2 linked regions of the Chelatococcus sp. YT9 genome follow. The protein of the gene in region 2 interacts with the protein of the main gene of each other region in a pairwise test. Links are inferred from orthologs where the notes say so. Each region holds a gene or a part of one and is shown on either strand. Other genes may lie near its edges.

Region 1 (11,480 bases), 730 kb from region 2 along the record:
CGCTTTTCGTTGCCGGTCATCACCTTCGTCGACACGGCGGGCGCTTATCCCGGCATTAACGCCGAGGAGCGTGGTCAAGCCGAAGCCATTGCCCGGTCGACGGAGGCTTGTCTCGCGCTCCCCACTGCGAGCGTTTCCGTCATTATTGGTGAGGGCGGCTCCGGTGGTGCTATCGCGCTCGCTACCACCAACAAGGTGCTCATGCTGGAGCACTCGATTTATTCGGTGATCTCGCCGGAAGGTGCCGCGTCCATTCTCTGGCGCGACTCTTCCCGCGCTCAGGATGCTGCGACCGGAATGAAGATCACCGCGCAGGACCTTCTGAAATTCGGCGTCATCGACGCAATCATCGCTGAGCCGTCTGGTGGCGCCCACCGGGATGCGGCCCATGCGATTGCGTCGACCGGCGATGCGATCGCGGCCAGTTTCCAGGATCTGTCGGGCCTGTCGCCGGAGGAAATCCGCGACCGGCGGGCTGAGAAATTCCTGGCCATCGGCAGGCGGTTGTGAAACCTTTCTAAATCCGTCAGAGTGCGGAAAGATGAAGCCGAGTCGTCTGTTCGCTAGCGTGCCGACCCAGGAAGTGCCACTGGTTTGCCTTAATTTGGTAAGATTGGGGTAACGCTTCCGGGCGTAAAAGCTAACAACCGGTGACCTTTGTTGACCGGTCGAATGATTGGATGGCTGATGTTCAAGCGCGTCGCATTGATCGCCGTCGTGGGATTGGGCCTAGCCTCGTGCCAGGACGGAAACGGCTACAATCGCAGCGCCCGTGCAAACGCTCCGCTGCCGGCAGCCACGCTGGCGCTCATGTCCGAGAAGGGCATGACGAAGTCTTCTCCTATTCTCATCCGCGCCTACAAGAAGGAAGCGGAACTCGAGGTCTGGAAGAAGGACAACACCGGCCGCTACGCGCTACTGAAGACATATCCCATCTGCCGCTGGTCGGGACAGCTCGGCCCGAAGGTGCGTGAAGGCGACCGGCAGGCGCCGGAGGGTTTCTACAACATCACGCCCGCGCAGATGAATCCCAACTCGAACTTCTTCCTGTCGTTCGATACGGGCTTCCCCAACACCTATGACCGCGCCAACGGCCGCACTGGCTCATTCCTCATGGTTCATGGCGCGTGCTCGTCACGCGGCTGCTACTCCATGACGGATGAGCAGATCGCCGAGATTTATGCGCTCGGACGCGAGGCCTTCAGTGGCGGTCAGCGCTCGTTCCAGTTCCAGGCCTATCCCTTCCGGATGACGCCGGAGAACATGGCCAAGCACCGCAAGGATCCCAACATTGCCTTCTGGCAGATGTTGAAGCGCGGTTCGGATAATTTTGAAGTGACGCGCGAGGAGCCGAAAGTCGGCGTCTGCGGCCGCCAGTATGTCTTCAACGCTGTCTCGGCGAGCGGTATCCGGCTTGACCCCGTCGCGCCTTGCCCCGCCTTGCGTGAGGACGAAGCTGTCGCTTCGGCCGTCAAGGCCAAGCAGCAGCGGGATGACGCCAAGGTCGCCGAACTGGTTCGCTCGGGCACGGCGGCCGTCCGCCTTGTTTATCAGGATGGCGGGCAGCACAAGTCCTTCAGTTCTGCGTCCAACAACTTCGGCGGTTCGGATGGCGGCGTCATGATGTTCGCCGCGCGCAGCAGCGCCAAGCCTCTTGAGAATGTGAGCCGCCCTGAAGCGTTGTTGAACGGGCCAGAGGAGATCGTGCTGGAGGAGGGCGTCGCCCCGAAGCCTACTCAGCCGGTCACCGCTGTGGCTGCCCTTGCGCCTGCCAAACCCACAGCGAACGATGTGGTCTCGACGTCGTCCACCGCGCGTGACGAGGCAGCGGTGCCCGCGCCGGTTCTCGCCTCTGCCGGCGCGACCGAAAGCGCTGCCCCCAAGAAGTCATTGTTCCAGCGCGTGATGTCCTGGGCGGATTCGGCGCCAGCAAAACCTGCGGCGCCAGCGGCGGAAGCTCTCTCGCAGACGGTGCCTGCTGCAGCGCCACTGCCGCCGCAACGGCAGCAATCGTCGAATAGCGGAAAGGCCGGCGCGACCGACAAGCGCGCGGAACTGCCCGCGAAGGACGCAAGCGAGGCCTCGTCGCGGAGCGTATGGCCGCTCTCCCTGTTCTGATCCCGGAAGCATGTCCGGCAAAGCGCATGAGGCCGTTGTCGATGGACAGCGGCCTTTTTTCTTTGGGGGAGCTCGTGAAGCTGTCCTTATTCCTGGAGGAGGGCGCGGGCACGCTCAATCTCGCCAGGGAGGATGAGCTTCCGGCTGTGTTTCCAATGAATTTATATTTCATCGTCATATTACGATAAGCTTTTATTGCGCATGAGAGAGCGCGCCGTACCGCTCCCCGGCCGGGGCTTCCGGCAAGAGGAACAGTTCATGGTGGTCAGGATCGGTATCACCGCTGTCGTTTTGACCGTCGCTGCCTTTGGCATGGGGAAAGCGCTTGCCGCGCCCGAGAGTGGCCAGTCGCCCAAGTCGGCGCCGAGTGAAGCTGCAGTTGCGCCTGTGCCGAAATCGGTGGCTCCGGCAGAAGCCTCCGTTCCTTCGCCCGGCCGGGACAAGGTGCGATTGCGCGCCCTCGTGCGCGAGCAGGCGTTGAAATCAGGCTTGCCGCCCCAGATCGCGGACGCGGTCGCGGAGGTTGAGAGCGCCTATAATATCTCTGCTTCGGGCAGCTACGGTGAAGTCGGGCTGATGCAGGTGTTGCCCTCGACCGCACGGATGCTCGGCTTCAGCGGCTCGCTCGCGGAACTCGCCGAACCCGCCACCAACATCCGCTATGGCGTTACCTATCTCACCGGCGCCTGGAAGCTCGCGGGCGGCGACATCTGCACGACAGTCATGAAATACCGAGCAGGGCACGGGGAGACACGCTTCTCCTATCGCTCGGTGCACTATTGTCAGCGCGTGCGCGCGATCCTGACCGCGCAGGGATATCCCGTTACGGGGGAGGTCCCAACACCCACCTTTGGTGACCCGGTCGTCGGCGCGATCGGGCCAGTCGCGCGCGGCAAGAGTGGCCGCCGCAAGAGCCGGGTGAACTGGGCTACCTATGATTCCCGCATGCGCAACCTGACCAAGGTTGGCGCTTCCACCCTGCGCATCATGCAGTGAGGTCTTGCCGGGCAGGCGGCAAGCCCCAGATTGCAAGACAGGGCGCCACAGAATTCTCCGATCCAATTGAACCGATGGGGCTTCGTTGTCATGGCCGGACTTGTCTTGGCCATCCGGACACATAGCGTCTGGACTTTGACAATCGGGATCCCCGGCGCGAGGCCGGGATGACCCCGGTGGATCGGTTATCTCAAATTGGATTGAGGAGGAGGGCTACGGAGCGGCGCGGACGACCAGTACCGTAAACCCCTCACCGGACACTGCACGTCTGTCTGACCTCCCCTAACGGAGAAGTGAGCACGTCCGCCGGGCGATCGCTCAGATGAACCGCCCGTGACAATGCTTGAACTTCTTGCCTGAGCCACAGGGGCAGGGATCGTTGCGGCCGACCTTGCCCCACGTCGAGGGGTCGGCTGGATCCACAGCGACGGCTTCCGCCTGCGGGCGGGACGCTACGAGCGTGTCGGCATAGCCCGCCATCTCCTCCTCGCCGCTGAACGGGTTGAGGTGATGGGCCTCCATCGGCGGCAACTCGGCCTCTGGGGGCGGCGAGAACATCACCTCGACTCGCATCAGCTGCGTCGTGACCTGCTCGCGGAGGCGCCCGATCAGGCCGTCGAAGAGCTGGAAAGCTTCGGACTTGTACTCGTTCAGCGGATCGCGCTGGGCGTAGCCGCGCCAGCCGATGACCTGGCGCAGATGATCGAGCGTGGCGAGATGCTCGCGCCAGAGATGGTCGAGGGTTTGCAGCAGCACCTGCTTCTCGACGTAGTTCATCACCTCGGGCGTATTCTTCTCGACGCGCTCTGCATAAGAGGCATCGACAGCCGCCTTGAGGCGCTCGCGGATCTCGTCGTCCGCGATACCTTCTTCCTTCGCCCAATCCTCGACCGGAACGGTGATGTTCAGCTCGTTGGTAATGGCCTCGGAGAGGCCGGCGACATCCCACTGTTCGGGGTAGGAATTCTCAGGGATATGACGCGTCACCAGTTCTTCGGCGACACCGTGGCGCATCTCGTCGATGGTCTCGCGGACCGATTCCTGAGCCATGAAATCACGACGCTGCTCGAAGACCACCTTGCGCTGGTCGTTCATAACGTTGTCGTATTTCAGGATGTTCTTGCGCATGTCGAAGTTGCGCGCTTCGACCTTGCCCTGTGCCTTCTCGATCGCCTTGTTGATCCAGGAATGGACGATCGCCTCGTCCTCTTTCAGGCCAAGACGCTGCAGCATCGTGTCCATGCGGCCTGAGCCGAAGATGCGCATCAGGTCGTCTTCGAGCGACAGGAAGAACTTCGAGCGGCCGGGATCGCCCTGGCGGCCGGAACGGCCACGCAGCTGATTGTCGATGCGCCGGCTCTCGTGACGCTCGGTGCCGATGACATAGAGCCCGCCAGCGGCCAGCGCGCGTTTCTTGAATTCGGCGATCTCCGCGCGGATCTCGGCTTCGCGAGCCGTCCGCGCCTCGCCCTCCGGCATATCAGCCAGTTCCTGCTCCAGCCGCATGTCCGCATTGCCGCCAAGCTGGATATCCGTGCCGCGGCCGGCCATGTTGGTAGCGATGGTGATGGCGCCGGGAACACCGGCCTGCGCCACGATGAAGGCTTCGAGCTCGTGGAAGCGGGCGTTCAGCACTGCGAAATGCTTGGATGACTTCCCCGAGCGGGCGGCCTCGAACACCGGCTTCAGCGCGTCGGGCTTGTTGAAATCGATATGCTTGTAACCTGTCTTGGACAGGAAGTTGGCGAGTACTTCCGACTTCTCGATCGAGGTGGTGCCGACGAGAACCGGCTGGCCTTTCTCGGCCGCCTCCATGATGTCGCGGGCGATCGCCTTGTACTTCTCGGCATCGGTCCGGTAGACCTCATCGTCCTCATCGATACGCTTGACCGGCAGGTTGGTCGGGATCTCCACCACGGGCAGGTTGTAGATGTCCAGGAACTCGTCGGCCTCGGTGGCGGCCGTGCCGGTCATGCCGCCGAGCTTCTTGTAGAGGCGGAAATAATTCTGAAAGGTAATCGACGCGAGGGTCTGATTCTCGGGCTGGATCTGGACGTGTTCCTTCGCCTCGAGGGCTTGGTGCAGGCCCTCCGAGTAGCGCCGGCCCTGCATCATGCGACCGGTGAACTCGTCGATGATGACCACTTCGTTGTTACGGACGATGTAGTCCTTGTCGCGCTGGAACAGCGTATGGGCGCGCAGTGCCTGGTTCACGTGGTGCACCAGCGTCGCGTTGGCGGCGTCGTAGAGAGAGCCTTCCTTCAGCAGGCCGGCGCCTTCCAGCAGCTCTTCGATATGCTCATTGCCGCTCTCGGTCAGCGAGACCGCGCGCTGCTTCTCGTCGAGATCGTAGTCCTCGCGCTTGAGCTTCGGGATCAGCACATCGATGGCATTGTAGAGATCGGAGCGGTCGTCGAGCGGCCCGGAGATGATCAGCGGCGTCCGCGCTTCGTCGATCAGGATCGAGTCGACCTCGTCGACGATTGCGAAATTGTGCCCGCGCTGGACCATCTGCGCGAGATCGTATTTCATATTGTCGCGCAGATAGTCGAAGCCGTATTCGTTGTTGGTGCCATAGGTGATGTCGCAGGCATAGGCTTCGCGGCGCTGGTCGTCGTCCAGCCCGTGGATGATCACGCCGACTGTCAGCCCGAGAAAGCGGTAGATGCGCCCCATCCATCCGGAGTCGCGGCTGGCGAGATAGTCGTTGACGGTGACCGCATGAACACCCTTGCCGGACAGGGCGTTGAGATAGACCGGCAGCGTCGCCACAAGGGTCTTGCCTTCACCCGTCCGCATTTCGGCGATCGCGCCTTCGTGAAGCACCATGCCGCCGATGAGCTGCACATCGAAGTGCCTTTGGCCGAGCACACGCTTGGCTGCCTCGCGCACGGTGGCGAAGGCCGGAATGAGCAAATCATCGAGTGTCTTGCCGGCGGCGAGCTGCTGACGGAATTCCTCCGTCCGGGCGCGCAGCTGCTCGTCTGAAAGGGCCGCGAGTTCGGGCTCAAGCGCATTGATGGCCTGGACTCTGCTGGTATAGGTCTTCAGGCGGCGGTCGTTGGCTGAACCGAATATTTTTTTCGCAATAGCGCCGAGCATCGAGATTCTTTCCGGACGATCAATTCCGGCCCGGGAAGGCATCCCGCGCCGTCGGTCACACGATTAACCCCCAAGGGGCGCCGGGTCCAGCACAACAGCGGGGACATGAGCCCCACCAATCGACTTTATGGCGTCGACCTTGATTCCGCCCCTATCGCACGCCGATGTGTCGAAGCGGCGAAGCCCCGTGCTGTTCGGCGAAATGGGTGTATCATGAGGATCTGTCAACCCGGTTACTGCCAAACAGGCCTTATGGCGCTATATAGGGGCGCCAGCTCGCTGTGGGGAGGTCGCAGCGTTGGGCGCGATGTGGGCGGACGCTGGCTCTCAGGGAGAGCTCCCGCCAACATAAGGTCTTGCCAAGCAACGCCGCTTCGGCCACTCATGCAAGCCACTTATGCTCATATGGCTGGTGCGCCCTCGTGGCCGCCAGCCGTCCATCGGCCCCCGGTCGCATCGCGGAAGCACCCATGAACCTTCGTCGCTTCTTTCTAACCACTGCCGCCACCGCCCTGATGGGCTTGCCCGGCTTGGGCGCGCTCTCCGTGCCTGCCATGGCCCAGGGCGCTGCGGCTCCGGCGGCGCCTCAGCCGGCCGCGCCGGCCGCTTCCGCTACCAACCCGGACAAGCCGCTTGCCACTGTGAACGGCGTGGCGATCACCCAGCGGGATCTCGACGTGGCCAGCGAGGATCTCGGGGACCGGCTGCCTGCGATGCCGGAAGCCCAGCGCCGGACTTATCTCTTGAACTATCTCATCGACATGAAGATTCTGGCGCAGGCTGCCGAAAAAGCCAAGATCGGCGACACGCCGGACTTCGCGCGCCGGTTGGCCTACTTCAGGGACAAGGTGCTGCTGGACGACTATCTGGCCGCCGAGGTGAAGAAGGCCGCGACGCCTGAAGCAGCCAAGGCGCTCTACGAAGATACCGTCAAGGGCATGAAGCCCGAAGAAGAGGTGCGCGCCCGCCACATTCTCGTGGAGAATGAGGCCGACGCGAAGAAGATTGAAGCACGGCTCAAGGCCGGCGAGGACTTCGTGAAGGTGGCTGCGGAAGTCTCGAAGGATCCGGGTTCCGCCAAGGAAGGCGGGGATCTCGGCTTCTTCACCAAGGACCGCATGGTGCCGGAATTTGCCGAGGCCGCGTTCAAGCTCAAGCCGGGTGAGATTTCGGCGCCTGTGAAGAGCCAGTTCGGCTGGCACGTCATCAAGGTTGAGGAAAAGCGCGAAAAGCCAATTCCGACGTTTGACGAGGTCAAGGAGCAGGTCGACAGCTATCTGGCGCAGAAGGCTCAGCAGGACATTATTGTGGGCTTACGCAAGGATGCGAAGATCGAGCGTCTGGACGAGCCGCCGGCAACGCCCGCCCCGACACCAAGCGCGCCAGCGCCCGCAACACCGGCCGAGCCCAAGAAGCCCTGATCTGGTGACGGGGATAACGTCCTGCAGATCGGGAACGATAGGCAGGTGGCCGCGACCGGCAAGGCATATTTGACCTGATGACCCAGGAGTACGGCATGGCTTGCATGCCGTGCCCCAGCTTATACCTCCGCGTCGCACCGAGCGGCGTAAGTCTCCTTCTCCCGATCGGCCCAACATGGCAAAAGAACATCCCGTCTCGCCACTTGCCCCCAAGACCGTTCCCGCGATGCCCCCCATCGCCGGCGTGCGCTTCGCGACCGCCGCGGCCGGCATCCGCTACAAGGACCGAACGGATGTGCTGCTCGCCATCTTCGATGAGGGCACGAGCGTGGCGGGCGTGTTCACGCGCTCCAAGTGCCCGTCGGCACCGGTTGAATGGTGCCGGGACCGGCTGGCCGGCGGAAAGGCACGGGCGCTTGTCGTCAATTCCGGCAATGCCAACGCCTTCACCGGCCGCAAGGGCCGCGAGTCGACAGCGCTCACGGCAAAGCTCGCGGCTGCCGCGGTAGGCTGTGCGGAAAGCGAGATTTTCCTGTCCTCGACCGGCGTTATCGGCGAGCCGCTCGATGCCACGAAATTCGAGGGCGTACTGGCCGACTGCGCGCGTCGTGCCTCGCCAGAGCCGTGGCTCGATGCCGCCAAGGCAATCATGACCACCGACACCTTCCCCAAGGTGGCCACGCGCGCCGCTGATATCGATGGCATTACCGTGACCATCAACGGCATCGCCAAGGGGGCCGGCATGATTGCTCCCGACATGGCGACGATGCTGTCCTATGTCGTCACTGACGCGCCGATCGCCGCCCCGGTTCTGCAGGCGCTCCTGTCCGGTGGGGTCAAGGGCTCCTTCAACGCCATCACGGTGGACAGCGATACATCAACCTCCGACACGCTTATTGCCTTTGCGACGGGCGCCGCGGTGGCCCGCGGGGTGAAGCCCATCGAGGCGGTAGATGATCCGCGGCTCGCTGCCTTCAAGGTGGCTTTTGACGCTCTGCTGCTCGACCTGGCCCATCAGGTCGTGCGCGACGGCGAGGGTGCACGCAAGTTCGTCGAGGTCCTGGTGCGTGGCGCCGTGGACGACGCTTCCGCCAAGCGCATCGCGTTGTCGATTGCCAATTCGCCGCTGGTGAAGACGGCGGTTGCCGGCGAGGACGCCAATTGGGGCCGTGTGGTCATGGCCGTCGGCAAGGCCGGCGAGCCCGCCGAACGCGATCGCCTCGCGATCTGGTTCGGCGATATCCGCGTCGCCGTCGACGGCGAGCGCGATGGCGCCTACGACGAGGCCGCGACGTCCGCCTACATGCGCGGCGAAGATATTTGCATCACCGCGGATATCGGGCTCGGCAGTGGTTCGGCCACGGTGTGGACCTGCGATCTCACCAAGGCCTATGTCGAGATCAACGGCGACTACCGCTCGTGAGTGTGAAGCTCACTCTTGTTGCGGCTTGCGCCCTCGTTGATGGCGACGGGCGCATCCTCCTCGCCCAGCGCCCACCGGGCAAGGCGCTCGCGGGCCTCTGGGAATTCCCGGGGGGGAAGGTGGAGGCCGGTGAGCGCCCGGAGGAAACGCTGATCCGGGAACTCAACGAGGAACTCGGCATTACCGTGAAGCAGGAATGTCTCGCGCCGCTCACTTTCGCGAGCTATCCCTACGAGACCTTCCATCTCCTGATGCCGCTCTACATCTGCCGGCGCTGGGAGGGCATCGCCGCTCCGCGCGAGGGGCAGACACTGAAATGGGTTCGGGCTACGGCGCTGCGCGACTATCCCATGCCCCCTGCGGACGAGCCGCTGGTACCCGTGCTGGTCGATCTTCTGCGCTAGGCCGAATTCGTGAGCCGCGCTGTTCCTCCCCGACGGGAGGGTGGCGCCGCTCTGGCCGAGACGGTGGCACTTGCGTGGTCCCTGGAGGATCGTTCCCGCCCCCTGGCCCCCCCCCACCCGACCTCGCTGCGCGAGGCCACCCTCTCTGAGGGAGGGATCCGCGCGCCGGCCACTCAGGGGGCGACGGTCGCGAACAGTGGTTACTCTGCCTCACCGCCCGTCTTGATCTCCTTGGTGTTCAAAGCATCTGCCAGCCGTACCTTGGCCGAGCCGGGTTTGAGCGGCTTCTGCTGACTCTCGTGCGGGACCCAGCCCGAAACCCAGAGGATGTCAAAAGTGGCCGGCACGCGGCCGTCGTCATCGGCGAAGCGCTCGTAGTAGAGCGCGACCGCATGGGCGAGCGTCTGCCGCTTCAGGGGCTTGCGACGGCGTTCTACGAGACTGTTCGTCAGGCCCATCGCGCGCAGGTCGCGCAGTAGGCCGATGGGGTGCTCGTAGCGAACCTTGACCGTATCGATATCAGCGACCGGCAGAGCAAAGCCCGCGCGCTGTAGCAGCCCGCCCATGTCGCGGATGTCGATGAAGGGCGCGACGCGGGGGCTGACCCCTCCCTCGATCTCGCTTTCGGCCTCCGCCAATATCTGGCGCAGCTCCGTTAGCGTGGAGCCGCCGAACAGGGCTGCGAGAAACAATCCATCCGGCTTGAGACTTCGGCGGATCTGCACGAGCGACCCAGGCAGGTCGTTGATCCCCTGGAGCGCCAGGAGCGAGACCACGAGATCGAAGCGGGCTTCCGCGAAGGGCAGCGCTTCCTCGTCCGCCACCAACGCGGCATCCCGCGTTCGGCTGAGAGCCGCAGCGGTGGGCGCAGCCCGGATGATGCGCCGCGCTTGCCCTGAGGCTGTGAGAGTCGAGACGGCGGCGTTAGTCGGTGTGCCGAGATCAAGCACCAGATCGAAGTCGCGCTTCACCGCTGCTAGCCGATCGGCGAGATCCTCGCCAGCCCGTGCCACCAGGAAGTCGATGAAACCCTCGCGGTGGGCACGCTCCAGGCGACGGCGGGCGAGGGCACGGTCGAAGACGATGGGCGCGGCCATGGAGGGTCCTTGATCCTGATCGAGCAAGCAGGAGGTGGTGTCGCGTTATCCTGCGCTTCGGTCCGGGGGTCAAAGACTATCGCTTCCGGAGGACCCGCCCGTTGTTCGCGGGGGGACCCATCGGACAGCCCTGGATGAACCTTTCACGTGTGCCTCCAACCGCCTAAACTCCAAGCGGGGGGGGGGGGGGATGGCATGGCGGAATACGAGAGCGGCTGGCTGCGGCGCTCGACCGAGGTGTTGCATAAGGGCGCGGAGGCGGTGGCGAGCCGGCTCGCCAGCCTGATTTATCCGCCTACTTGCATTGCCTGCGGCCATGCGACCGCCGAGCCCCATGGAGTCTGCGCAGCCTGTTGGCGCGAACTGCCATTCATCACTCGGCCTTACTGTGAGCGGCTGGGCACCCCCTTCGCGGTAGATCTCGGCGGGCCACTCCTGTCCCCGGCGGCCATTGCCAACCCGCCGGTATTCGAGAGGGCCAGGGCGGTCGCCCGTTACGACGGCACCGCCCGCGAATTGGTCCACCGCCTGAAATACGGTGATCGCCTTGAGCTTGGCAAGGCCATGGGCAGGATGATGACGACGGCCGGTGCGGAGCTTTTTGCAGAGGCCGCGCTTATCGTGCCGGTGCCGCTGCATCCGCGGCGTCTCTGGTCCCGCCGGTTCAACCAGGCCATGGTCCTGTCACAGGAAATCGCACGGCGCAGCGGCTTGCGTTGTGACGGACTCGTGCTCCACCGCCGCAAGAATACGCGGCCGCAGGTGGGGCTCACGCGCGCGGAGCGCGCTGCCAATCTCCAAGGCGCGTTTCATGTGCCGGACAACCGGCGTTTGGGGGGCGAACGCGTCATTCTCGTTGATGATGTGCTGACGACCGGCGCGACGGCCAATGCCGCCTGTCGGGCGTTGCTGCGGGGCG
Region 2 (11,024 bases):
TGGATTCCACGCCGCGACGCACACTACGCTGAATACCGCGCTCGCGCGCTTCTACCATAGTGTGCATGCGATGGCCACGGCACCTGCGGACCGCTTGGCGCCGCAGGCCGACGCGGTAACAAGCGATCAGGCGCCCGCGCCGTCGAGGACGGTCACGACACGGCGGTTCTGGGACCAGCAGGAAATGTCGTCACAGACCGCGACCGGCCGCTCCTTGCCATAAGAGATCGTGCGCATGCGCGAAGCCGCTATGCCGCGCGAGGCGAGGTAGTCGCGAACCGTCTGGGCACGGCGAGCGCCGAGGGAGAAGTTATATTCACGCGTGCCACGCTCGTCGGCATGACCCTCGACGACAAAGGTGTAGCGCGGATACTGCTGCAGCCACTGGGCCTGCTTGTTGAGCGTGGCGATAGCGGTCGGCGTCAGGTCGCTCGAATCAGTCTCGAAGAACACGCGGTCTCCGACGTTGACGACGAAGTCCTGCGTTGAGCCAGGAGTGCTTGCACCGCCCGCCCCATAGCCTCCAGCGCCACCGGCTCCGCCAAGCCCCGCCTGATTGGCGTCCTTGGCGCAGGCGGCCATAGCGAGCGTTGCAACAAAAACCGCTGCCAGCTTCATGCTGCGCGGGGATGAGGTGAGAGACAGCATCGGATCACTCCAGAACGAAGACTTGTGCTGCGGCGCCCCTCCCGCGCGCCCCTTGCCTGAAACATGTGGCAGGAGAACGCCGGAGGAATAAGCCGCTCGGTTTGTTACAATTCATGATCCGTCAACCTTGACGGGTTCTTGACGCGGGGAGCCGCTGGCTCGTTTCAAAACCAAAAGACGAAATAGGGTTAATGGCCTGTGAAGGACTGGCTGCAACGGACGCTGCGCGAAGCCGGTTCGCGGCCGCGAACCGCGCGTCAGCGAATTTCCGTCAGAACGGACGACCACGCTGGATCGGACGCGAACGACGGAGTCGGCACCGGCACTTCGACACGGCCGGTGATGTCGACCATGAAGATCCGGCCCCCGTTTGCGCCACCACCGTCCCGCCACAGCATCAAGAACTGACCGTTTGGCGCCCATGTCGGGCCTTCGTTATGGAAGCCTTCCGTGAGCAGACGTTCGCCGGAACCATCCGGCTTCATGATGCCGATGCCGAAACGGCCACCGCTCTGGCGGGTGAAGGCGATATAATCGCCGCGTGGCGACCAGACCGGCTGGCCGTATGTGCCCTGGCCGAACGAGATGCGGCGCGCTTCGCCGCCCGACGCCGGCATGACATAGAGCTGCGGCTGGCCGCCCCGGTCCGACTCGAAGACGATCTGCGACCCGTCCGGCGAAAAGGAGGGACTCGTGTCGATCGCATTGGTCGACGTCAACCGGGTGGTTGTTCGCGAGCGCAGGTCCATCACGTAGATGTTGGCGTTGCCGCCCTGCTGAAGGCTGAGCAGAAGCTTGCTTCCATCCGGCGAGAAGCGCGGGCTGGAGGTCATGTCAGGGAAGTTGCCGACCATCTCGCGCTGATTCGTGTCGAGATTGAGCAACTGGATATGCGGTTGGGATCCGCGGCGCTGGGCCATATAGGCAATTTCGGAACTCGTCGGCGAAAAGCGCGGCGTCACGACGAGATCCTCGCCACGCGTCAGGAAACGGACGTTGGCGCCATCCTGGTCCATGACCGCGAGACGCTTGCGACGGCTTTCCTTGGGGCCGGATTCGTCGACGAAGACGATCTTCGTGTCGAACATGCCCTTGAGCCCAGTGAGCCGCGTGAACACCGCGTCCGAGATGATATGCGCGATGCGGCGCCAATTGGCGGGATCCGTGAAATACTGCTGGCCGGTGAGCTGCTGGCCTGCGGGCACATCCCACAGACGGAACTCTACCTTGAGGCGTCCGGAGCCCTCGCGCGTGACGCGGCCCGTCACAAGACCTTGAACATTCAGAGCCTGCCATTGCTGAAACTGCGGCACGGCATCGAAACCGGCCATGCTCGGAGGCATGTTCTGGCGATCCAGGGGAACGAAGTAGCCACAGCGCCTGAGGTTCGCGGAAATCACGCCGGCAATCTTCGCGCCGAGGTCGCCGTCACCCGCAAAATCGGTGATCGCTACAGGCAGCGGCTGAAAGTTCGCCCGATCCAAGGTGATGGTGATCTCGGCACGGGCAGGCTGCACCACCGCCGACGCAATGAAGGCCGCCGCGCCGATAGCAACCCCCCGCCAGGCAAATAGCCCACCGCGCGCCATCCCATTCCGGCCGCGCTGCAGCATGCGTCGGAGGCGCGGCGCGGCATCGCTGATGGTGCGTTGAAGGATGTTGCGACCGTCAACGCCGGTATCGATGGCGACACCTCGTCCGGGCATCGGAGAGAGAAAGGAGGAAATGCGCATCAGCCTAAGAAGTCCTGAGGGTCAGCTTCGATGTTCAGAATCCGCCAATCTTCCATGAACGGAGCGTATTGGGCGGGAATGTGGTACGGCGCACAGCGCAGAACTGCCCGCCTCAAGCTCTCCGCGAACGAGCGGAAAGCGGGATCCGAGGACGAACTGGTAACTCGAGGTGCGGCTGAGAGAGAGCCGTCCGCACCCAACTCCATACGAATGACGGCCAACGTGCTTGCCTGCTGAAACCCCGGCGGTGGTGCGAAGCAGCGCTCTATCTGCTCTTTCAAGATCCGGCCGATCGCGTCTCGCTGAGCCATCGAGAGCTTTGGCGAGTTGGTGTTGCTCGTGCCCGCCCCCGTGCGCGTGCCGGCCGACGCCGTGCGGTTCACCTCACGGCCGGTCGAGGCGGCGTTCTGAGCCTTCTCCTTGCTCTGCAAGAGCTTCTGGATATCGCTCGGATTGAACTTGCTGCTCTCCTGCTCGGCAGGTTTGGAGGGCTGAGGCTTGGCCTTTGGCTCGCTGCTTTCGATGAGCTTGGCCAGGTCCTGCTTTTTCGGCTCCGGCTTCTGGGGTTCGGGCTTTTTCGGCTCTGGCTTGGGCGCCTCGACCTTCTTTGGTTCAGGCTTAGGCGGCTCCGGCTTTGTCTCGGCCTGCTTCGGCGGCTCAGGCCGTTTCGGCGGCTCAGGCTTCGGCTCAGCCTCCTTCACCGGCTCCGGCTTCGGCGGTTCGACCTTTGCCGGCTCGGGCTTGGGCGTCGGTTTGGGCGGCTCGACCTTGGGCGGCTCAGGCTTCGGCTCAACCTTGGCCTGCTGCGGAGGCGGCGGTGTCTCGGCGACGTTCGGATCCGGCAAGACCTGCGGCCGCGACGGCGGCGCGGGAACATCCCGCGCGGCCTCGCCAGGCACGGGCTTCTCCTCCGCCACGTCAGCGACCTTGTCGGCGCGGGGCTTGGGATCCGGCTTGATCTCCTTGGCGGACTTGTCGCCCCGCATCATGGCGCCGAACTCATTCGCGGATATCAGCTCGACAGCGACCGACTCCTGCTGGTCCGCGAAGGGTGTGGCCGCCGAGAAAGCGACCAATCCGGCGACAAGGATCGCCGCGTGCCCGGTGCTTGATGCCACAAGTCCGGGTTCACGCTTCACAAAACTGAGGAAGGCCGATTTCACAGTCACGATATCAGCTTTGCTGGTCCGGTTCGGTGATAAGGGCGACTTTCTTGAAGCCAGCAGCCGTGATCAGCGACATGACCTCGGCGACGCGGCCGTAATTCACGTTCTTGGCGCCGCGCACGTAAATGCGCTGCTCCATGCCCTCCGGGGCCTGCGCTTGCAGGCGTGCCACCACTTCGGAGGGCTGCACCTCGTCCTCATTGAGATAGACGCGGCCCTCGGCATTGATCGACACCGTCAGCGGTTTCTGGTCGACATTGATCGGCTTGGCCGAGGTTTGCGGCAGATCCAGTGGCACGCCGGCGGTCAATAACGGTGCCGCCACCATGAAGATGATCAGCAACACGAGCATGACGTCGATGAACGGCGTCATGTTGATATCGGCTATGGCCGCGTGCTTGCGGCGACGCCTGCGCCGTCCGCCACCACCGCCCGCCGATGCTCCGAGAGACATGCCCATGCTGTCCGCTCCTCGTGTCCGCCGTCAGGCGGCAGCCCGCTCGTCGATCTGCCGCGACAGAATGGCAGAAAACTCGTCCGCGAAAGTCTCCATACGCCCCTGCGCCTTGGCGGCCTCTGCCTGCAGCTTGTTGTAGGCGATGACGGCCGGGATGGCGGCGAACAGGCCGATGGCCGTTGCGAACAAGGCCTCTGCGATGCCCGGCGCAACGACGGCCAGACTGGTGTTCTTGGATGCGGCGATCGACTGGAAGGCTGTCATGATCCCCCAGACCGTGCCGAAAAGGCCGATGAACGGCGCCGACGATCCGACGGTGGCGAGAACCAGCAAGCGCGATTCAAGGCGCGCGGTCTCCCGCTGGATGGAAACGTCGAGCACCTTGTCGATCCGTTGGGAGAGACTCGCCATCGAACGGCCGCCCCCCTCGAACGAGCGCTTCCATTCGCGCATCGCGGCGGTGAACAAGGTGGCCAATCCTTGGGTCGGGCGGTTGTGCAGGGAGCGATAAAGCTCCTCCAGGGATTGGCCCGACCAGAACACTTCCTCAAAGCGGTCCATCGCACGCTTGGTGCGTGCGAAGAGGAGCGATTTGTCGATGACAATGGCCCAGCACCACACCGACGCGGCGATCAGGCCTAGCATCACCAGTTTGACAACGATGTGCGCCTGCCAGAACAACTCCAGCAGCGAACCACCGCCCGCGTGGGGCAGAGCCGCCTGGGTAACCTCGGCCGGATTCATCGACTACTCCTTCAATGCGCGGGCCCACCCTCTTCGCACGTGTCAAGTCACCACGGTCGAACGGCTGTGAAAAAATGGGATGATCCGCGTATCCCCTCACTCGCCTCGGAATCTGTCGAAATGAGGGCGCTACAAAGGGTCAGCCAAGGCATTCCCCCCGCTGCGCACTCCCGATGAGTTAAGCATGAGATAAGGTTAATTTGCGGTTAGCGGCTGCTCGACGCAAAAGTTCTAGTCAACGAGTTGACGGCGTGATCGCGCGTCTCGTTGCTGGAGTCATGAGTTCACTCACTCCTTCCAGCCGGGCGGTACGGTTAGACTTTCGCGTCGCCGCTCAGAATGCGCCGCAATGGCTCGGGAATGCGGGCTGGCGCCCCTCCCCGGATCAGTGCCACGCGGACGTCAGCCGTCACGATCACGTCATCACCTCGCGTGATGGATTGCGCAATGACGAGCGACGCGCCGCGCACCTCCGCCATGCGCGTTTCCACCTCGACAACATCATCCATGCGCGCCGGCCGGATGAATTCGATCGTCATGCGCCGCACGGCGAAAGCGAGGCCCTCGCCCTCATCATGAAGGACAGACTGGTCGACGCCCGCAAGGCGAAGGAAATCCGTCCGGCCCCTTTCCAGGAACCGCAAGTATCCAGCGTGATAGACGATGCCCGAGAAATCTGTATCCTCGTAATAAATGCGCACAGGCAGGCGGTGAACACCGCCTCTCAATTGGCCGGCGAGATAAGAAAAGTCGGTGCGCTGCGTTTCACTCATCGGATATCCAAAACCTGATCTGGCACTTTCGACATCGCGGCCACGCGTCCGGACAATGCGGACCTGTTTGGCGGCACGTCCGCCGCTGGCCGGGTACTGGTGATACGAATTTCGACGAGATCACACCAGAGGCACCGCTAGCCCAAGGGAGGCCAGCAACACATGAAACCCTTTCTCCTGACCTGGCAATTCTGGGCGCTGATGTCCGCCGCCTTCGCTGCCTTGACCGCCATCCTCGCCAAGGTCGGGGTGAGCGAGGTGAATTCGGATTATGCTACTTTCATCCGCACCATCGTCATCCTCATCACCGTAGCCGCATTGCTGGGGGCGACCGGCCAATGGCAGTCGCCGAGTTCGGTTCCTGGACGGACCTATGTCTTCCTCACCCTCTCCGGGCTTGCGACAGGCGCTTCCTGGCTGTGCTACTTCCGTGCGCTGAAACTCGGCGACGCAGCCCGGGTCGCCCCGCTCGACAAAATGAGCGTGGTCCTCGTCGCGGTCTTCGGTGTCTTGTTTCTCGGCGAGAAATTGTCCGGAGCGAACTGGCTCGGCGTCGTCATGATTGCAGCTGGCGCGGTCCTCATCGCCTATCGCGCGTGAAGAAGCGGGATAGGTTCCAAACAAAAAACGCCGCGCTTTCTTGAGCGCGGCGTTGTCGTTGTTAGAAGGGTCTGGATCAGCTACGCGCTTAATCGAAGCGACAGATGCTACGAGCAGATGTGCTGTGATCAGACCTGCGCGTCAGACTGGGAAGGTGGCGTCTGCGGGCGGTTGCGGCGGTCCGCCATGAACTGGTCGAACTCGGCCTTGTCCTTGGCCAGCCTGAGGCGCTCGAGGAAGTCGCGGAACTCGCGCTGCTCGTCTTCGAGCCGGCGCAATGTCTCTTCGCGGTACTCATCAAAGGCGCGGTTTCCGCTCGACGGCGGTCCACCCCACCGGCCGCCCCAACGCCGGCCTTCATCTTGGCGGAATGCCCAGGGGCCAAAACCGCCGCGCTTCATACCGCATCCCATACGTCCACTCCATATTGAGAAGGCAAGGACCGCCAGGCCCAAGGGCCACCAGGCGATGAAGCCCAGCACCGTGAGGGCGATCCAGGCCGGTTTGCCAAATTCGTCCAGCTTCGCTGCGAGCTGCATGACCGTCCGTCCTCTGTGAATGTTAATCACATTTACATAGTTAGAGATGAGAGGCTTTTCTGTCAATAACGGGCCTTGAAAAATCATGAGGCGCGCCTCTCTCAAGATCGCCTCAACGGCCCAAAGGCTGATGCATGCCCCAAGACCATCGACAATCGGCGCGACCGGGTCCGCCTCCAGCGTGCTAATGCCCGCGCTGCGTCGCCGAGGAGGATTTCCCCTATCGTTGCCATCAACGAGAGGGCGTGGTCGCTGCTGAACGGCAATGGGATGCAAGATACGAGCTGAAACGTCCGACACCGTGACGGGATCATGCTCGAAAGGTGGCGACCACCCGCGTTACTCCGGCGCCCCGCCCAGCCCCTTGAGGTAGATGAGGAACCCTGCCTCGAGCAGGTCCTCCGGCGCCATCGGCACCTTGCGCCGCGCAGCATCTGCCCGGCCGAAAAGGCTTGCGACGCCATGGGCCATGGACCAGATATGCAGAGCGACCATGAGAGCGGGCGGGCGCCCCGCCGCCGGCATGGTCGCGACCAGAGCCTCGGCGCCGCTTCGCAGAACACCAAAGGCGCGCTCGGCCGCCTGCTGAAGCTCAGTGCTCGCATCGGCCGGCAGGCCCGATTCGAACATCGCCACGTAGAGCGCCGGATTATCGCGGGCAAAGGCGAGATAGGCCTTGCCCATCCGCTCAAAGGCCTGCGCCGGGCTCGGGTGCCCCTGGTTCCAGGCGGTCTGGAGCGCGTCGGCAAACTGGGCGAAACCCGAGGCAGCCACGGCGGCCAGAAGTTCGTCCCTGTCACGGAAATGACGATAGGGCGCGGCAGGGCTCACACCGGCGCGCCGGGCGGCCTCAGCGAAGGTCGCGCCTGCCGTGCCTTTTTCGTTGATCAGGTCGAGCGCTGCCTGCATCAGGGCCTCCCTCAGGTTGCCGTGATGATAGCCGCGCGCGCCCTCCTTTTTGGACCAGCTCATGTGACGAGGCTTTACATGACGGAAGCGCGGCCGTCGACAGGCTCAATCGCCTTCGTCGAACAGCGGCATCTGTGGCGCCTCGCGCGTCGGCTCGGCAAGGCCGAGATGGCGGAAAGCGTGTGGCGTGAGCATGCGCCCGCGCGGCGTGCGCTGGACAAAGCCCTTCTGGATCAGGAAGGGCTCGATGATCTCCTCGATGGCGTCCCGCGGCTCCGATAGCGCCGCCGCGATCGTCTCGATCCCGACCGGCCCGCCACCGAACGATGTCGCGATCATCGTGAGATAGCGCCGGTCCATGAGGTCAAGGCCGACCCCGTCCACATCCAGCAGCCCCAGCGCCTTGTCGGCGACACTCCGGGTGACCGTCGCATTGCCGCCGACGATCGCGAAATCACGCACGCGGCGCAGGAGACGCCCGGCGATGCGCGGCGTGCCGCGCGCGCGGCGGGCGATTTCATTGGCACCGTCCTCGCTCATGCCGATGCCGAGCACGCGCGCCCCGCGCGTCACGATGAGCTCCAGCTCTTCCACCGTATAGAACTGCAGGCGAATGGGGATGCCGAAGCGATCGCGCAGGGGCGTCGTCAGGAGTCCCTGGCGGGTTGTCGCGCCGACGAGGGTGAATTTCGGCAGGTCGATCTTGACCGAGCGCGCCGCGGGCCCCTCGCCGATGATGAGATCGAGCTGGTAGTCCTCCATCGCCGGATAGAGAATTTCCTCGACCGCCGGGTTGAGACGATGGATCTCATCGATGAAGAGCACGTCCCGCTCTTCCAGATTGGTGAGCTGCGCGGCGAGATCTCCGGCCTTGGCGATCACTGGCCCCGAGGTCGAGCGGAAATTGACGCCGAGCTCCCGCGCGACGATCTGCGCCAGCGTCGTCTTGCCGAGGCCGGGCGGCCCCACGAACAGCACATGGTCGAGCGCATCACCACGCGTCTTGGCCGCTTCGATGAAGACGCCAAGATTCGCACGCGCCGCCGCCTGGCCGATGAATTCACCAAGCGCGAGCGGACGCAGTGACATCTCCTGATCGTCATCGCGCTTCTCGGCGGTCACGAGGCGTGAAGGGGTATTCATCGCGCCAGTTCCTTAAGGCCGAGCCGGATCAAGGTCGCCGCCGGCGCATCTTCCCCACCCTGCCGCATGGCCGCCGCGATGGCCGCCGCCGCCTGCGGTTGGCCATAGCCGAGATTGACAAGCGCCGAGATGGCATCCGCCGCGGGCTGCGGGGCGTGCCGATCCTCGACGGCGCCGGCGAGATTCGCAACGATCGGATCGACGACGCCGAAAGCCGGCGCCTTGTCCTTCAGCTCGGCGACGAGACGGGCGGCGAGCTTCGGGCCGACGCCCGGGGCGCGCGCGACTGCTGCCTTGTCAGCCATGGCGATGGCGGTTGCAAGCGCGCCGGGATCAAGGACCGACAGGATGGCGAGTGCCACCTTCGCGCCGACGCCCTGGACCGTCTGCAGAATGCGAAACCACTCGCGCTCCGCGTCGGAGCGGAAACCGTAGAGGCGGATCATGTCCTCGCGGACATGGGTTTCGATGGCGAGCGTCGCGGCCTCCCCCGCCTGCGGCAGATTTTGAAGGGTGCGCGTCGAGCAATGCACGACATAGCCCACGCCGCCCACATCGAGGATCACGAAATCCTCGCCGTAGGAATCGACGAGCCCCTTCAATTTACCGATCACGATACGCTCTCCAGAACCCGTCGCGCCAAAGCCCGGGCCTGCCTGTGCTGGGCGTGGGTGATAGCCACGGCGAGGGCATCCGCCGCGTCTGCCGTCTTGGGCGTTGCCTTCGGCAGAAGCACGCGCACCATCGCTCCCACCTGCGCCTTCTCGGCATGGCCGACGCCAACGACCGTCTTCTTCACGAGGTTGCTTGCGTATTCGGCGACGGAGAGGTCGGCGAGCGCCGGGACAAGCAGTGCGATCGCGCGGGCATGTCCGAGCTTCAGCGTCGCTTGCGCGTCCTTGTTGACGAAGGTCTCCTCAACGGCGACCTCGTGCGGCCCATGACGCTCCAGGACCTCGGTTAGACCGACATGGAGTTCCCGCAATCGTTCCGCGAGGCTGAGCTTGCCGTTGGACTCCACGCAGCCGCAGGCGACGAAGGACAGCCGCGACCCTTCCGCCGCCACGACACCCCAGCCCGTCCGGCGCAGGCCGGGATCAATACCGAGGATTCGAATCGGATGGATCACCATGCCTGCAGCCTAGCGGAAACAAAATGAGAACACACCAGGCCGCAGGCGAGAATGCTCAGGAATCCGCGAGCTTGGCGAGAAAAGCGTCCGAGAATTCAAAGTTGCCGTAAACGTTCTGCACGTCGTCGTGGTCCTCGAGCGTCTCCATCAGACGCATGAGCTTCTCGGCGGTCTCGTCGTCCACGGCCACCGGTGTCTGCGGCTTCCAGATGAGCTTGGACTTGCGCGGCTCGCCGAAATGCCCTTCGAGCACCTTGGAGACTTCGGCCAGCGCGCCCTGCTCGCAATAGACCTCATGGCCATCTTCGCTGGACGCTACGTCGTCGGCGCCGGCATCGACGGCGGCCTCGAGCATCGCATCGGCGGAAGCGACACCCGCGTCGAACTCGATCAGCCCCACGCGGTCGAACATGAAGGCCACCGCGCCGGTCTCGGCGAGATTGCCTCCGGCCTTACCGAAATAGGAACGGACATCGGACGCGGTCCGATTGCGGTTGTCCGTCATCGCCTCGACGATGAGCGCCGCGCCGCCGGGCCCATAGCCCTCATAGCGGATTTCCTCGTAGTTCTCGCCATCCCCGCCGGAGGCCTTCTTGATCGCGCGCTCGATGTTGTCCTTCGGCATGTTCTCAGCACGCGCGGCCAGGATGGCGGCGCGCAGGCGTGGATTCATATTGGGGTCGGGCATGCCGAGCTTGGCCGACACGGTGATTTCGCGAGCGAGCTTGGAGAAGAGCTTGGAGCGGACGGCATCCTGTTTGCCCTTCCGGTGCATGATATTCTTGAACTGTGAATGTCCGGCCATGGTCTGCTCCGGCTGGCGGATCGGCTCACAGCGCAAGGGCCGCAAACGGCGATCCAGAACGAATGAAGGAAATGTGGCGCCTTATAGGCTGGAGAATCCGGAAAATAAAGGCAGGAGCCGCGCATTCCTGAAAAGGGGTGAAGCCATGCGCAATGAGCGCTTGTGGCAGAATGCGCAAAACGATAGAGGCGCAGTGGTGTTTTAGTGGCTTCGTGAGACTGCGGCCGCACGCCATGGACCAGGAATGACGCTTTCCAGCGACAAAGCGGCCAAGGACGATCAGCGCTCCAAGGACTGCCGGAATACCGAGGGGACCGATGCGGGAACGTCTCCAGCCGTAGACGTGGGAGATGGGCCTGCGCCGACCGCAGATGA

What was found.
Region 1: the proteins of ybgC (region 2) and secA interact in binary tests that used the Escherichia coli proteins (3 or more experiments, as listed by UniProt). The link is inferred for Chelatococcus sp. YT9 from one-to-one orthologs.

What each region holds. Positions count from the first base shown.
Region 1 is NZ_JAHBRW010000001.1:1,850,860-1,862,339, forward strand. The notes cover bases 3,233-6,585. They hold secA (preprotein translocase subunit SecA), read right to left. Parts: upstream 6,217-6,585; coding sequence 3,433-6,216; downstream 3,233-3,432. In the rest of the region: KIO76_RS08355 (acetyl-CoA carboxylase carboxyltransferase subunit alpha), read left to right, coding at 1-510; KIO76_RS08360 (L,D-transpeptidase family protein), read left to right, coding at 688-2,118; KIO76_RS08365 (lytic transglycosylase domain-containing protein), read left to right, coding at 2,377-3,114; KIO76_RS08375 (peptidylprolyl isomerase), read left to right, coding at 6,687-7,637; bifunctional glutamate N-acetyltransferase/amino-acid acetyltransferase ArgJ, read left to right, coding at 7,813-9,060; KIO76_RS08385 ((deoxy)nucleoside triphosphate pyrophosphohydrolase), read left to right, coding at 9,057-9,464; KIO76_RS08390 (methyltransferase domain-containing protein), read right to left, coding at 9,665-10,561; KIO76_RS08395 (ComF family protein), read left to right, coding at 10,757-11,480. UniProt on the Escherichia coli protein: Required for protein export, interacts with the SecYEG preprotein conducting channel.
Region 2 is NZ_JAHBRW010000001.1:1,115,797-1,126,820, forward strand. The notes cover bases 3,793-6,689. They hold ybgC (tol-pal system-associated acyl-CoA thioesterase), read right to left. Parts: upstream 5,522-6,689; coding sequence 5,063-5,521; downstream 3,793-5,062. Other genes in these bases: tolR (protein TolR), read right to left, coding at 3,793-4,007; tolQ (protein TolQ), read right to left, coding at 4,032-4,748; KIO76_RS05115 (EamA family transporter), read left to right, coding at 5,684-6,121; KIO76_RS05120 (DUF2852 domain-containing protein), read right to left, coding at 6,250-6,660. In the rest of the region: peptidoglycan-associated lipoprotein Pal, read right to left, coding at 127-648; Tol-Pal system beta propeller repeat protein TolB, read right to left, coding at 906-2,237; cell envelope integrity protein TolA, read right to left, coding at 2,381-3,550; more of tolR, read right to left, coding at 3,555-3,792; KIO76_RS05125 (TetR/AcrR family transcriptional regulator), read right to left, coding at 7,000-7,632; Holliday junction branch migration DNA helicase RuvB, read right to left, coding at 7,675-8,712; Holliday junction branch migration protein RuvA, read right to left, coding at 8,709-9,326; crossover junction endodeoxyribonuclease RuvC, read right to left, coding at 9,323-9,844; KIO76_RS05145 (YebC/PmpR family DNA-binding transcriptional regulator), read right to left, coding at 9,900-10,649; KIO76_RS05150 (MFS transporter), read left to right, coding at 10,894-11,024.